3 regions of the Pedobacter sp. D749 genome follow, and region 3 is predicted to be linked to each of the others. Evidence: riboswitches for the same ligand, from Rfam matches in the RefSeq annotation. Region 3 holds a riboswitch; each other region holds the start of a gene.
What was found. A riboswitch is a leader RNA that binds a small molecule or an ion and turns the genes downstream of it on or off. The one in region 3 is predicted to bind S-adenosylmethionine.
Positions count from the first base shown of each region.

Region 1 (4,629 bases), 360 kb from region 3:
TTCTGACCGAACAAACCTTCCCACCATTCAAAAACATCAGCATTGGCAGTCAGTGCGTGGCAAACCCAAATTACATTATCTTTATTTGCATTTAATTTGCCATAAGTTTGATAAGCAATTTGCAGGTTGCGGATTTTTTTTCCGCTCTCTAATTTGAACTGTTTATTATAATTATACGTTGATGCTGTACTCATTGTTATGTTGTATTCGGAAAATGAACGGGACTAGGCTAATAAACTATCTGTAGAAACCTGAGCGTGAATAGATGCAAAAGCCTGCTCGAAATCGGCCTTAATGTCATCAATATGCTCAATACCGACTGAAACCCGTAATGCGTTTGGTTTTACACCTGCGGCTAATTGCTCATCTTCACTCAATTGTTGATGTGTGGTTGCCGATGGCTGGATAATCAACGTTTTTGCATCGCCAACGTTTGCGAGGTGAGAAACCAGTTTTAAATTATCAATAACCTGTGTGGCATTTTCTTTACTTCCTTTTAATTCGAAAGATAAAACTGCACCGAAGCCGTTACTTAAATATTTTTTTGCCAGGTTATTATATTTGCTACTCGCTAATCCCGGATATTGTACTTCCTGAACCAATGGATGATTTTCTAACCAGGTAGCCAGTTCTAAAGCATTATCAACATGGCGTTGTACACGGAGCGATAAGGTTTCTAAGCCCTGCAATAAAAGGAAAGAATTAAAAGGGGATAGGGCAGGACCAAGATCTCTTAATCCTTCCACACGTGCACGGATGATAAACTGGATGTTGCCAAATGGTCCGCCGATGCCGAAAACATCGCTGAAAACCAAACCATGATAACCTGCTGATGGTTCAGAGAATTGATGGAATTTACCATTGCCCCAGTTATAGTTTCCGCCATCAATGATCACACCACCAATGCTTGTGCCGTGTCCGCCAATCCATTTCGTTGCAGATTCTACAACAATGTTTGCTCCATGTTCTAAAGGCTTAAACAAATAACCTCCTGCGCCAAAAGTATTATCAACAACTAAAGGTAAATCGTATTTCTTTGCAATTGCAGCAATTTTCTCAAAATCAGGAACACTAAATGCCGGGTTGCCGATGGTTTCGAGATAGATGGCTTTCGTTTTATCGGTAATTTTAGCTTCAAATTCGTCAGGTACATCTGGATTCGCAAAATCGACATGGATACCTAAACGTTTAAAAGCAACTTTAAACTGGTTATAAGTTCCACCGTAAATGTGCGAAGAAGAAACAATACTATCTCCAGCTTCTAAAATGTTATTCAATGCAATAAACTGTGCAGCCTGTCCTGAAGCTACCGCCAAAGCAGCTACGCCGCCTTCTAAAGCTGCAATACGTTTTTCGAAAACATCATTAGTCGGATTCATGATCCTGGTGTAAATGTTGCCAAACTCTTTTAAAGCAAATAAGTTGGCGCCATGCTCAGCGTTTTTAAATCCATAAGAAGTAGTTTGGTAAATCGGCACAGCCCTTGAACCTGTTGTTGGGTCTATTTCCTGACCAGCGTGTAATTGTAAAGTTTCAAATTTATATGATGTTGACATGATTTCTGTTTTATTTATTGATGAGACGTAGTGATTTAGGTTGATTTTAAAACCTAGCAGGGCGTATCCCGATGTTTCGGGACCTTCCAGTTTGAAAGAAACAAAAAAGGAAGATTTTTTAGATTACTGTATGCAACAGCACATACAAGTAATTGCACACCTATTGAAAAAAGTAAAAATAGAAGTTTGTTCTAAATTTTTAAGGTTTGCACTGGGGTCGCTTAGCGATTGAAGATTTAATGTTTTCATCAGTTTTCATTTATATCTCCAGATAACACCATATTATCCGGTCAGGAATTGGCACCTTCTCTTTCTGAGGGTTGCCAGTGGGTCATCGAGCCAGTCTCTCGCCACTTCTTTATAAATCAACCTGCGAAGATTGACTTTTATTTAGCTTTCTACCAAATAATATTTCAAATGTCTGAATTTAATTTTAATTCACAAAATAAAATTTTGAATTTTTGTTAATCGTTTGGAAATGAGTAATGTATTTTATTGTATTGCGGCAAATTAAAACTTTTAATATAAAAATTAACACTTAAAATTCTAAGTTTGTGTGACCTATCTAAATATAATTATGATGAAAAATATAACAGTTCTAGGCTTAGGCCTGCTATTCACGGGGATGTGTTTAACTAATGCAAACGCCCAATTCGGAGGTTTAAAAGATAAATTATTGAAAGTCGGTACTGCTCAGGGTGCTAAAGCTTTAGGCGTAGACAGGTTTTTAAAACAGCCAGCTGCCATTACCACCAACTTTGAGGATGTAAACAGGGATGGCGAAAAACTGCCTGATTTCATTAATTCATTAAATTTAAAAGCTCAGCCCTTGTATTTACTGCCTAAAAATTCAGATGGCGGTTTTGTACTCTGTGAGGGTTTGTACGAAATGACCAACAAAAGCTACTGCCTGAAAGCCGGAACTTTTGCGCCATCAAAGGGCGATGGTTACATGTTTGCCCCAGTTTTAGGCTCGAAAGAAGAAATTGTAGTTGCGATATTAAAAAGTGCAGAGAAACATCCTGAAGTAGAACAGCATGATATCCAGGCTTTACTTTGGACCATTATTGCCAGAACAAAATTTGCCGATTTTAACGGACAAGTTAAAGTAACTGCAATGAAATTGTTAACGCCAAAACAACTTACGCAATTGGAAGGAGGCGCTTTAGGCATTTTACCTTTTGATGTAATGGAAAAAGCTAAAGACCAGTTACCTTCAGGAATGAAAGCTGTTTTTGAAGCAGAAAATAATATCCGCCAACTGGTGTCATCTGGGAATTATACTTATGCCGATATGGAAAGATATGCTATTATAGCGGGGATGGCTCCGCCGAGAAGTGATGTGCCAAGTGGCATCTGGACGAAACACCCTGACGGTTATTATGTGCGTTATTTTCCTTCTGGTTATTCAATTACCAAAGTGCAGGTTTATGTACCAAAAGGATTATTAGCAGATGGAAATAAATTGGTTTATGATGCAGCAGGGGATATTGCTTGTCCTGCCAATACCGGTTCTCAACGTTTAGCGCAAACTAACGAACCACTGGAGGCTAACTATTCGTTAAAGTTGACCACGATTTGTAATCCTAAGTAAGTTTTGGAAAATTAGGGTACTGTAGTCCTTAGGAGATTGCAGTCCCGCTTTACGCTTTATCTTTTTGGCTACCCTTCGACTTCGCTCAGGGTGACAGCCAAAAAGGATATCGCTGCAATCGGGTTTAGCAACAAAGGTTCGAAATAACTAGAAACCTATAAGGTCTTAAAGACCTCATAGGTTTTATACTTTAACCTAACGCCTGCGCTAAATCGGCAATAATATCGTCTACATGCTCTAATCCTACTGAAATACGGAGTAAATTTTTTGGCGTTTTACTATCCGGTCCTTCTACTGAATAACGGTGTTCTATCAAACTCTCTACACCACCTAAACTGGTAGCCTGTGCAAATAGCTGAACTTTATTTGCCACTTTATGAGCAGCTTCAGCATCGCCCTTAACTAAAAACGACATCATCCCGCCAAAATCTTTCATCTGTTTTTTTGCAATTTCATGTTGTGGGTGACTTTCCAACCCAGGATAAAATACAGCTTCAACATTCGGATGTCCGTTTAAATAGTCGGCTACTTTTTTGCCGTTTTCGCAATGGCCTTTCATGCGGTAAGCCAGGGTTTTAATGCTACGGGTTAATAAAAAGCAATCAAAAGGAGAGGGTACGGCACCACCGGTTTGTTGTATATTTTTGATGCGCTCCCATAATTCATCTTTTTTGGCCGTAATTAAAATCCCACCAAGCACATCACTATGGCCTCCTAAATATTTGGTACTGCTGTGCATTACTATATCGGCACCCAATAATATTGGATTCTGTAAAATTGGAGAGGCAAAGGTGCTGTCGCAAACCAGGGTGATATTTTTTGCTTTAGCAATTCTGGCAATTTCTTCAATATCTGTAACCTTTAGTAATGGATTAGAAGGGGTTTCGATCCAGATCAGTTTAGTATTGGGCTTAATGCTTGATTGTATCAGATTTAAATCCGTTTGATCAACAAAATCAAATTCCAAACTATCGTTAAAAATAGTAAGTAATTGTTTTTTTATGCCCCAATACATATCATCTGGTGCTATAATATGGCTACCTGGTTTTAAAGCCTGAAACATGGCCAGTCCACAGGTATTACCCGAAGAAAAAGCAGCTGCATCTTCGCCATATTCTAATTTTGCTATAGTGTTTTCTAAAGCAGACCGGTTTGGATTACTTACCCTGCTATACATGTGCCCACCGGGATAACCACCATCTTCGCTACGAAAAAAAGTGGTTGATAGATTAATTGGCAGCGTAACATCACCTGTAGTACTTTTTACGAGATTAGAAGCGTGAATAGCAAGGGTTTCGGGTTTCATAATAATTGATTTTAATCGAAATGATATCGGGAGCAATTTAATAATTTGGCGCTAATTTAAGGTTCGTAATGGTTTTGGCAAGATTTATGTAACAAGTTTGTCGAAATTTAATTAAACAAAAAATGAAAAGATTATTTATAGCTATCGCAATAGCATGTTCTACTTTAGTAATG
Region 1 covers NZ_CP079218.1:2,878,063-2,882,691, reverse strand. The annotation lists gene metX (homoserine O-acetyltransferase) at 1-194, opposite strand, end outside; gene KYH19_RS11490 (O-acetylhomoserine aminocarboxypropyltransferase/cysteine synthase family protein) at 225-1,556, opposite strand; SAM riboswitch class I at 1,813-1,923, opposite strand; gene KYH19_RS11485 (hypothetical protein) at 2,137-3,150, shown strand; gene KYH19_RS11480 (PLP-dependent aspartate aminotransferase family protein) at 3,341-4,456, opposite strand; gene KYH19_RS11475 (hypothetical protein) at 4,579-4,629, shown strand, end outside.
Region 1: linked by a shared signal. The riboswitch ahead of KYH19_RS11490 (O-acetylhomoserine aminocarboxypropyltransferase/cysteine synthase family protein) and the one ahead of KYH19_RS10125 (SusC/RagA family TonB-linked outer membrane protein) in region 3 are both predicted to bind S-adenosylmethionine.

Region 2 (4,629 bases), 2.0 Mb from region 3:
CAGAATGTCCGCCTACTTATGGGGTTCCTTTTGATTGGGTTGTAGGGATTATTGCCGGCGGAGACACTGCGATAAGAAGAGCGGTAGAATTTGCTGAAGATGATGCCGAACAGGCCTGGAAAGATCTTAAGGAATTTGACATTAATGAAAAAGATTGTTTAGTTGGCCTGGCAGCTTCAGGTACTACGCCATATGTAATCGGTGGATTAAACACGGCACGTAAGCATGGTATTTTAACAGGCTGTATTGTTTGTAATGCAGGCGGACCTATTGCTGCAGAATCGGATTTTCCGGTTGAAGTGGTGGTTGGCCCTGAATTTATTACGGGCTCAACCCGCATGAAATCCGGTACGGCGCAGAAAATGGTATTAAATATGTTAAGCACTACCGTTATGGTTCAGTTAGGGCGTGTAGTTGGCAATAAAATGGTCGATATGCAGTTAACTAACCATAAATTGGTCGATCGAGGTACACAAATGGTGGCCGACGAACTGAATATTGGCTACGATGAAGCTGCCCAATTGTTAAACCGTTATGGAAGTGTGCGAAAAGCTGTTGAAGCAGGGCACTAAGAAATGAGAGAAGGATGGATTGAGTGAATGAAAGAATTAGTGAGTGATAGCATGTAAAAGTAGCATTAATCATTCCCTCATTCAAAACTCGCTCATTCAATAATTAGAAAATTATGCACGAAATTGAGCCTTATTACCAGTGGAGAGATGATTATATTTCGGCAGAAGATGAGCGTTCGCCATTTTACAATACCGAATATTCAGAACTTTACTTCGATAAGCAGATTTATAACTTTTTATTGCACCCACAGTGGGATGAGTTCGGTTCTAATACGCTATATATGAAGGTATTATATGCTGATTATGATCGCAGTTATGCCGTTATCGAGTTTATAGGCGAGTGGAACGATGCCATTAACAACGACATTATGCTGATGAAGCGCGATATTTTAGAGCTGATGATGGATGAAGGCATTAATAAGTTTATCCTGATCGGCGAAAATATACTGAATTTCCATGCCTCCGATGACAGTTATTACGAAGAATGGTTTCAGGAAGTAGAAGATGGCTGGATTGTTGGGGTGAATTTTCAGGAACACGTTATCACCGAGTTTCGCGATAATAACATCGATTATTACATTAACTTTGGTGGTGCATTTGATGACTTGCCTTGGCGAACATTAAAACCACTGCAGTTCTTTAAAAAAGTTGAAGAATTGCTGACAAAAAGATTAAACTAAATATTTATTTTTATATAGTTAAATACACAAAATTTAAAATGGAACAACAAAATTATCAATATCAGGACAACAGTGTTTTTGTACAGGAAAAATCTGTTTCTAAAAAATTCTTTGCAAACGTTTTCTTATGGATGTTTGTGGCGTTGAGTTTATCAACTGTAGCAGCTTATTTATTTGGTACCAATGAGCAGTTAATGCAGTACCTTTTAAATATTAATCCAGCAACCGGTAAAGTGAGCATGTCAATTTTCGGTTATGTAGCGATGTTCGCACCACTCGGATTGGTTTTATTAATGGGATTCGGTTTAAGCAGATTATCATTGCCAGCATTAATTGGCGTTTTTGTGCTTTATTCATTATTAACTGGAGTGAGTTTAAGTTTTATCTTGTTAACCTATACTTCAGGTTCAGTAGTGAGCTGTTTTGCAGGAGCCGCAGGTATCTTCGGAATTATGGCATTTATGGGCTATACCACCAATATCGATCTAAGTAAATTTGGGCCGATTTTAATGGTTGGCGTAATTGGTTTAGTGATTGCCAGTGTAATAAATATGTTTGTTCAAAGCGAACAATTCAGTTTGTTTATGGCGTTTATTGGTATTGCAATATTTACGGCATTAACCGCTTATGATGTACAAAAAATAAAAAGAATTGGCGAAGGGATCGAAGCTAGCGGTGAACAGGTTCTTCAGATTGAATCTAAAAAAATGGCAATTGTAGCAGCACTGTCTTTATACCTGGATTTCTTAAATATCTTCCTTTTCTTACTTCGTATTTTCGGAAGCAGAAAGTAATCATTAACAGAACAATATTCTTAAGGCTGCGCAGTTTTGCGTGGCCTTTGTAATTTTATTTGGTGCCGAAGCGATAATTTTTGGAATTGATGTTGCTTTGTTGCATTTTTGTATGCTTATTAAGAAAGACGGAGGGATTAGACCCAACGAAGTCTTAGCAACCTGTAACCATACAAGGTGCTAAATTCTATTCTGCAAATAGCAGAAACAGATAAGTTTAGGATTACGATTCACGTACCAACTTTTTAAATAAGCCTTTTAGGATGTAATGATGTATAATGGAAGATGTATGATGTGTCTTGCCATTTTCCATTTTCCATCCCACATTTTACACAACAAATGGGTATAAGAGAAGAATTAGAAAAACGTATTTTGGTGATTGATGGTGCAATGGGTACCATGATTCAGCGATATACCTTAACCGAAGAAGATTTTAGAGGGGAACGATTTAAAAACCATCCCTGTGATGTAAAAGGCAATAATGATTTGCTTAACATCACACGTCCGGATATTATTAAAACAATACACCTGGAGTACCTGGCCGCTGGTGCCGATATTATTGAGACAAATACTTTCAGTACGCAGCGCATTTCCATGGCCGATTACCAGATGGAAGACCTTTCTTACGAAATGAGTTTTGAAGGTGCACGCGTGGCAAAAGAAGCTGTTAACGAGTTCATGGCTGCAAATCCAGACCGTAAATGTTTTGTTGCCGGTGCTATTGGCCCAACCAACCGTACCCTGTCCATGTCGCCGAATGTAAACGACCCTGGTTTTAGGGCGGTTTATTTTGATGAGCTCGAAGCAGCTTATTACGAACAGGTACGTGGTTTAGTAGATGGCGGTTCCGATGTATTATTAATCGAAACCATTTTCGATACCTTGAATGCTAAAGTGGCTATTGTAGCCATTAAAAAATATGAAGAGGTAATTGGGCGTAAACTGGAGATCATGATTTCTGGTACCATTACCGATGCTTCGGGTAGAACACTTTCAGGGCAAACTGCTGAGGCTTTTTTGAACTCTGTAATGCATGCAAAACCATTAAGTATCGGTTTTAACTGTGCTTTGGGGGCTAAAGAAATGCGTCCGCACATTGAAGAGTTAGCGGCAAAAGCAGGATGTTATGTTTCCGCCTATCCAAATGCGGGTTTGCCAAATGAGTTTGGTGCTTACGATGAGCAGCCGCATGAAACCGCACATCTGGTTGATGACTTTATTGCTTCCGGTTTTGTGAATATAGTAGGAGGTTGTTGTGGTACCACGCCAGATCATATTGGCTGTATTGCTAAAAATGCCCGAAAAGCTGAGCCCCGTAAAATACCGGTTCTTGAACCATACATGCGTTTAAGCGGATTGGAGCCTGTAACCATCACCCCGGATAGTATTTTTGTAAATATTGGTGAAAGAACCAATATTACCGGATCTCCAAAATTCTCCAAACTGATTTTGGGTGGCGATTATGAAGCCGCATTAGCCGTTGCTTTGCAGCAAGTTGAAGGCGGTGCACAGGTAATCGATGTAAACATGGATGAAGGGATGCTGGATTCGGAAGCAGCAATGACTAAATTCTTAAACCTCATCGCTTCTGAACCGGACATTGCCAAATTGCCTATCATGGTCGATTCATCTAAATGGTCGGTTATTGAAAATGGCTTAAAATGTTTGCAGGGAAAAGGAATTGTAAACTCGATTTCCTTAAAAGAAGGGGAAGATAAATTCCGCGAAAGTGCCCGCAAAATTATGCAATATGGTGCTGCCGTAGTTGTAATGGCTTTTGATGAACAGGGACAGGCCGATAATTATGAGCGTAGAAAAGAAATATGCAAAAGGAGTTATGATATTTTGGTACACGAAATTGGTTTCCCGCCAGAGGATATTATTTTCGACCCAAATATTTTAACCGTTGCAACCGGATTAGAAGAGCATAATAATTATGCCGTCGATTTTATTAATGCCACCCGTTGGATCAAAGAAAACCTGCCTCACGCTAAAGTAAGTGGTGGGGTTTCCAATATTTCTTTCTCTTTCAGAGGGAATAATACCGTTCGCGAGGCGATGCACTCCGCATTTCTTTATCATGCCATTCAGGCCGGTTTAGATATGGGGATCGTAAACGCGGGAATGTTAGAGGTTTATCAGGAAATTCCGCCCGAATTATTAGAAAGAGTAGAAGATGTGCTTTTAAACCGAAGAGACGATGCTACGGAGCGTTTGGTAGAATATGCCGATACCGTAAAATCAAAAGGCAAAGAGGTTGTTAAAGATGAAGAGTGGAGAAAAGGTCCTGTTGAAGAAAGGTTATCACATTCACTGGTAAAAGGAATTGTGGAATACCTGGATGATGATGTGGAAGAAGCCAGACAAAAATATGCCCGGCCGATTCAGGTAATTGAAGGACCATTGATGGACGGAATGAATATTGTCGGTGATCTTTTTGGTGCCGGAAAAATGTTCCTGCCTCAGGTGGTAAAATCGGCGAGGGTAATGAAAAAAGCGGTAGCCTATTTATTGCCGTTTATCGAACAGGAAAAACTGGATAATCCCGATCAGGATCAGAGTTCATCTGCCGGAAGAGTGTTA
Region 2 covers NZ_CP079218.1:4,497,594-4,502,222, reverse strand. The annotation lists gene murQ (N-acetylmuramic acid 6-phosphate etherase) at 1-572, shown strand, start outside; gene KYH19_RS18265 (hypothetical protein) at 686-1,252, shown strand; gene KYH19_RS18260 (Bax inhibitor-1/YccA family protein) at 1,291-2,046, shown strand; SAM riboswitch class I at 2,160-2,264, shown strand; gene metH (methionine synthase) at 2,386-4,629, shown strand, end outside.
Region 2: linked by a shared signal. The riboswitch ahead of metH (methionine synthase) and the one ahead of KYH19_RS10125 (SusC/RagA family TonB-linked outer membrane protein) in region 3 are both predicted to bind S-adenosylmethionine.

Region 3 (4,629 bases):
CAGCAGTCTTATTTCATACTGTCGTTTATTTTATTAATCATGACTAAATGGCTTTGAACAATTGGTGCAGTTTTAGTTGCAAAAGATTTAAGATCTGCGTCTTTTCCATCTCTTGATTCATCTTCCATTAATTTTAAGGTAGATTTATGTCCGTCAACCATGGCACTTACATAAGCTTTATCAAAATCTGCACCTGTTTTTTTGCTTAGGTCGTCCATTTTTTTCTTGTGCTCATCATCTACTGTACTCGGAAGCGTAATGTTTTTTTGTTTTGCTATGGCCATTAATTCGGTATTTGCCATACCATGGTCTTTAACCATCATGGTTGCAAATTCTTTAACCTGGGGATTACTGCTTTTTTCGAGGGCCAGTTTTCCCAATTCTACTTCTGCCATACCGCCAACAGCTGCCTGAGTAGTGAATTTGGCATCGGCTTCTTCAACGGCAATTCCTCCTGTAGCTGTAGTATTCGTGGTGGTATCTTTTGCCATGTTTAAACTGTCGGCACTTTCTTTTGCATCTTTATTTCCACCATTACAGGCCTGAAAGGCCAGGGCCGAAATAGCCATTACATACATTAACTTTTTCATATTCATTGTTTTTGTTGTATATGGATAACATGTTGTAATGCAAAAGGGTTTTAAGCTTTTGAATATTCATGGATTCATACAACAGCCAGTTGCTCTGAAAACTAAATGAGTTAATAGTGAAATTAACATTATGCCAAAAGTTCCTGAACTGAACTGTCTTCGTTAGGCTCTTTTACATTGTAGCACGCTGCGAGGGATCGTCATTACTGTTAGACTAGCTATTTCTTCAACAGCGTATCAATCTCCACATTAAATTCTTTCACAAATTCATCATAAAATTTACCGGTTGCCGGGCCATTAAAACCTGTATGGATCTGGGCTACATTTCCCTGTTTATCGATGATAATGGTAGTTGGGAAAGATAAAAATGAATCAAGCGCGGGCAACGATTCAGATACCACCTGTTTGTCTGCTGTACCTGCCAATACCTGATCATATTCGATTCCAAAACGTTCTCTGAAACGGGTCATCACTTTCTTTGCATATTCAGGTTCGGTTGAACGTTCGTAATGCAAAGCAATAATTTCTACACCGCGATTTTTGTTCTTTTTGTACCATGGCGCCATAAAAGTAGCTTCGTCAACACAATTAGGGCACCAGCTTCCAGTTATGGTTAAAATCACCACTTTGTTTTTATACTTTTCATCTTTTAGCGAAATCTTTTTTTCATTTAGATCAGGAAAGCTAAAATCAAGTGTTTTGTATCCTGATTTAAGATAAGTAAGCTTGTAAGGATCGGGGAGGGCTGCATCTTTATTTTTGGTTCCGGTAAAAGGCTGACTACCCCTTGCTCCTAAAATTTCACCCTTAACAACTCCATCTGCCTGGAAAGTTCCTTTGTAATAAGCAGGAGAGGAGCCAATAAAACTAGAAAGTTGAAATTCATTTCCTTCTACAACACCTTCCAGATAACGAGAATCGCCGGTTACGCGGAGAAAAGTACCCGTAAGTTTGTTTCCTGTTTGTTTAAATAAACCTACTGTTTTTTCTTCTTTACCATTTGGCGATGTAAAAACCACATCGTAACTACCAGAATAGTCTGCTGTAGCAGGTTTATCAGTTTTAAAACGGTAATTTTTGTGCTCGGCAATAATGACTAAAGGTTTACCAGCTTTATCCTGTTTTCTTAACGCACCAGTTAACTGATCACCAACTATCGCAAACGCAAGTTCGTTATCAAACTGATCCAGTTTGACAAAAAGCGAGTCGGCAGTTTGTTTTACAGGACCACCTTCGAAACGCTCTTCAGCATTGCGGAAAGATAATTTTTGGTGGCCGTTTTTTTCGCTGATCTCGAAGTTAAAGGGGATTTCTAATCCTTCCTTTACTTTAGCTATTCCGCGCCAGTTACCGAGGGCAACAAATGTTTTTTGGTTTTTCTTCTGAAGTTTTGCTGCCTGTTTTTTTACCAGGGCCGTTTGTTCCTGAGCGTAAGTGAAGGTTATTGATATGGCCAGTACGGCTGTTAAAAGGGATTTAAGTTTCATTGGGACGGTGTTTGTCGACTAAATTACTAGACAAAGATATGGATGTAATTGTCAAATAAAAAATATTTCGATAAAAAAACTATAAAAACTATAGGATAAATGGAATTAATTATACCTTTGCCCAAGTTATTTTAAAATACTTATCAAGAAAGGCGGAGGGAATGGCCCTGTGAAACCTTAGCAACCATCTAATTTTTAGAAATGGTGCTAATTCCATCCCAGATGAATCTGGGGTAGTTAAGTCAGTTGTTTGCGCTATCCTAATATAAAATATATGGAGCACTTCTGATTTAAGAGGTGCTTTTTTTTTAGCCCTGAATGCCTTCTTGAAATTAAATTATGCATTAAATAAAATCATTCAAATGAGAAAAACAGACAAGCTAAAATCGCCTTATGTAAATCCTTGTGTAGACTCCCGAATGCGCTAGTCCTGTTAAAATTGCTCCGTTTTAACAGGCACTTTTGATCTAACCATCCCATTTTATTTTTTTATAAAACACGGTTATTAACCGTTAGGGATTCGTTTTGTCCAAAATTTATCTTTTAACCAATTTTTAAAACACACACATGATCAAATTTTTAAAATCAATGGCATTCATCTTACTGCTCTTTATTACGCAGCAGGTATTTGCTCAAAATGTCACCGTTACCGGGACGGTAAAGTCGGCAGATGGCGAGACACTGCCCGGCGTTTCTATATTTATCAAAGAAACCAGGCAAACTACCATTTCTGATGGGAAAGGTGTTTTTTCTATCAGTGCGCCTGATCAAGGTACTTTAGTATTTTCTTATATCGGTTTTAAAACCCAGGAAATACAAATCAATAAAAATGCCGGGCCGATTTCAGTCATTCTTCAATCAAGCGATAATGCGCTGGATGAGGTAGTGGTTACCGCATTGGGAATTTCGAGGCAGAAAAAATCGCTCGGTTATGCTGTTCAGGAATTAAAAGGACAAGATCTGGCCGAAGCTAAAGAATCTAACCTGGTAAATGCACTGGCTGGAAAAATAGCCGGAGTTAGGGTAACGAACAGTCAGGGCAGCATGGGATCATCCCGCGTAGTCATCAGAGGAGAAACATCTATCGCCGGAAATAACCAGCCATTATTTGTGGTTGATGGGATTCCGGTAGATAACTCTCAGTTAAATTCTGCAGGCGCAAGAGATTATGCGAATGCCATTTCAGATATCAATCCAGAGGATATAGAATCAATTAGTGTGCTAAAAGGACCAAATGCTGCGGCATTATATGGCTCGAGGGCTGCCGGTGGGGTGATCTTGATTAAAACCAAAACAGGTAAATCGAAAAAAGGATTGGGTATTGATATTAACTCCAATGCCGTTTTAGAAACATTGCTCACCCTGCCGGTTTATCAAAATGCTTTTGGTCAGGGATCAGAAGGGAAGTTCAGTTATGTGGATGGCGCAGGTAAAGGTATTAATGATGGGGTAGATGAGAGCTGGGGGCCAAAACTGGATGGAAGATTAATTCCGCAGTTTTTTTCAAAAGGAGTTGCGGTTCCATTTATAGCCCATCCAGATAACGTACGCGATTTCTTTCAAACCGGATATTCATTAAATAATGGGGTATCGGTCGCAGATGCTGGCGAAAAGTACGATTACCGCATCTCCTACAATAACCTGAAACAAGTAGGCATTGTGCCGAATTCTGGACAGGGCAAAAACTCATTTGTATTAAATACGTCACTGAAGATAACACCAAAACTAACCTTAACGGCTAATGCGAATTATAGCAAACTTAATTCAGATAATTTGCCTGGCACAGGAGGTTCACGTTCAACAAGTACCATGTTACAGTTTACGTGGTTTGGCCGTCAGGTTGATATTAACCAGTTAAAAAACTATTTGGATGAAAATGGAAAAACGTTTAACTGGAATAACAGCTATTATAGCAACCCATATTGGGTAGCTTACGAAAATACAGTTTCGCAGAACCGCAGTCGCATTATCGGTAGTTTAGCCCTTAATTATAAAATTATTGACGGACTTGATTTCAATTTCAGATCGGGTACGGATTATTACAACGACAGGCGTAAAGTTAGAATCGCTTATGGTACGAACGGAACACCTTTTGGCTCTTACACTGAAAGTGCCTTTACCGTAAGCGAGAATAATACCGATGCAACCTTAAACTTTAACAAGCAGTTAAATGATGATTTTAGCTTAGAATTATTGGGTGGTGGTAACATCCGCAGGCAATATATTGAGCAGAATGATCAAAGTGCACCTAAACTAGCCATCGCAGGACTTTATACCCTTAAAAACTCTCGTGATCCTCTTATTTCATCTAATAATTTATCGCGTTTAAAATCATATAGTGTTTATGCATCAGGTCAGATCGGTTTCAGAAATTACCTTTTTGCCAACATCACCGCACGTAACGATTGGTCGTCTACTTTGCCAGCACAGAACAGATCTTATTTTTACCCGTCATTTAACGGAAGTTTTGTAGCCACCGAAGCATTTGACATTAAAAGTGAAGCCCTTAATTATTTGAAAATACGTGGGGGCTGGTCTAAAGTAGGTAAAGA
Region 3 covers NZ_CP079218.1:2,522,983-2,527,611, reverse strand. The annotation lists gene KYH19_RS10135 (DUF4142 domain-containing protein) at 9-590, opposite strand; gene KYH19_RS10130 (TlpA disulfide reductase family protein) at 809-2,077, opposite strand; SAM riboswitch class I at 2,215-2,321, shown strand; gene KYH19_RS10125 (SusC/RagA family TonB-linked outer membrane protein) at 2,666-4,629, shown strand, end outside.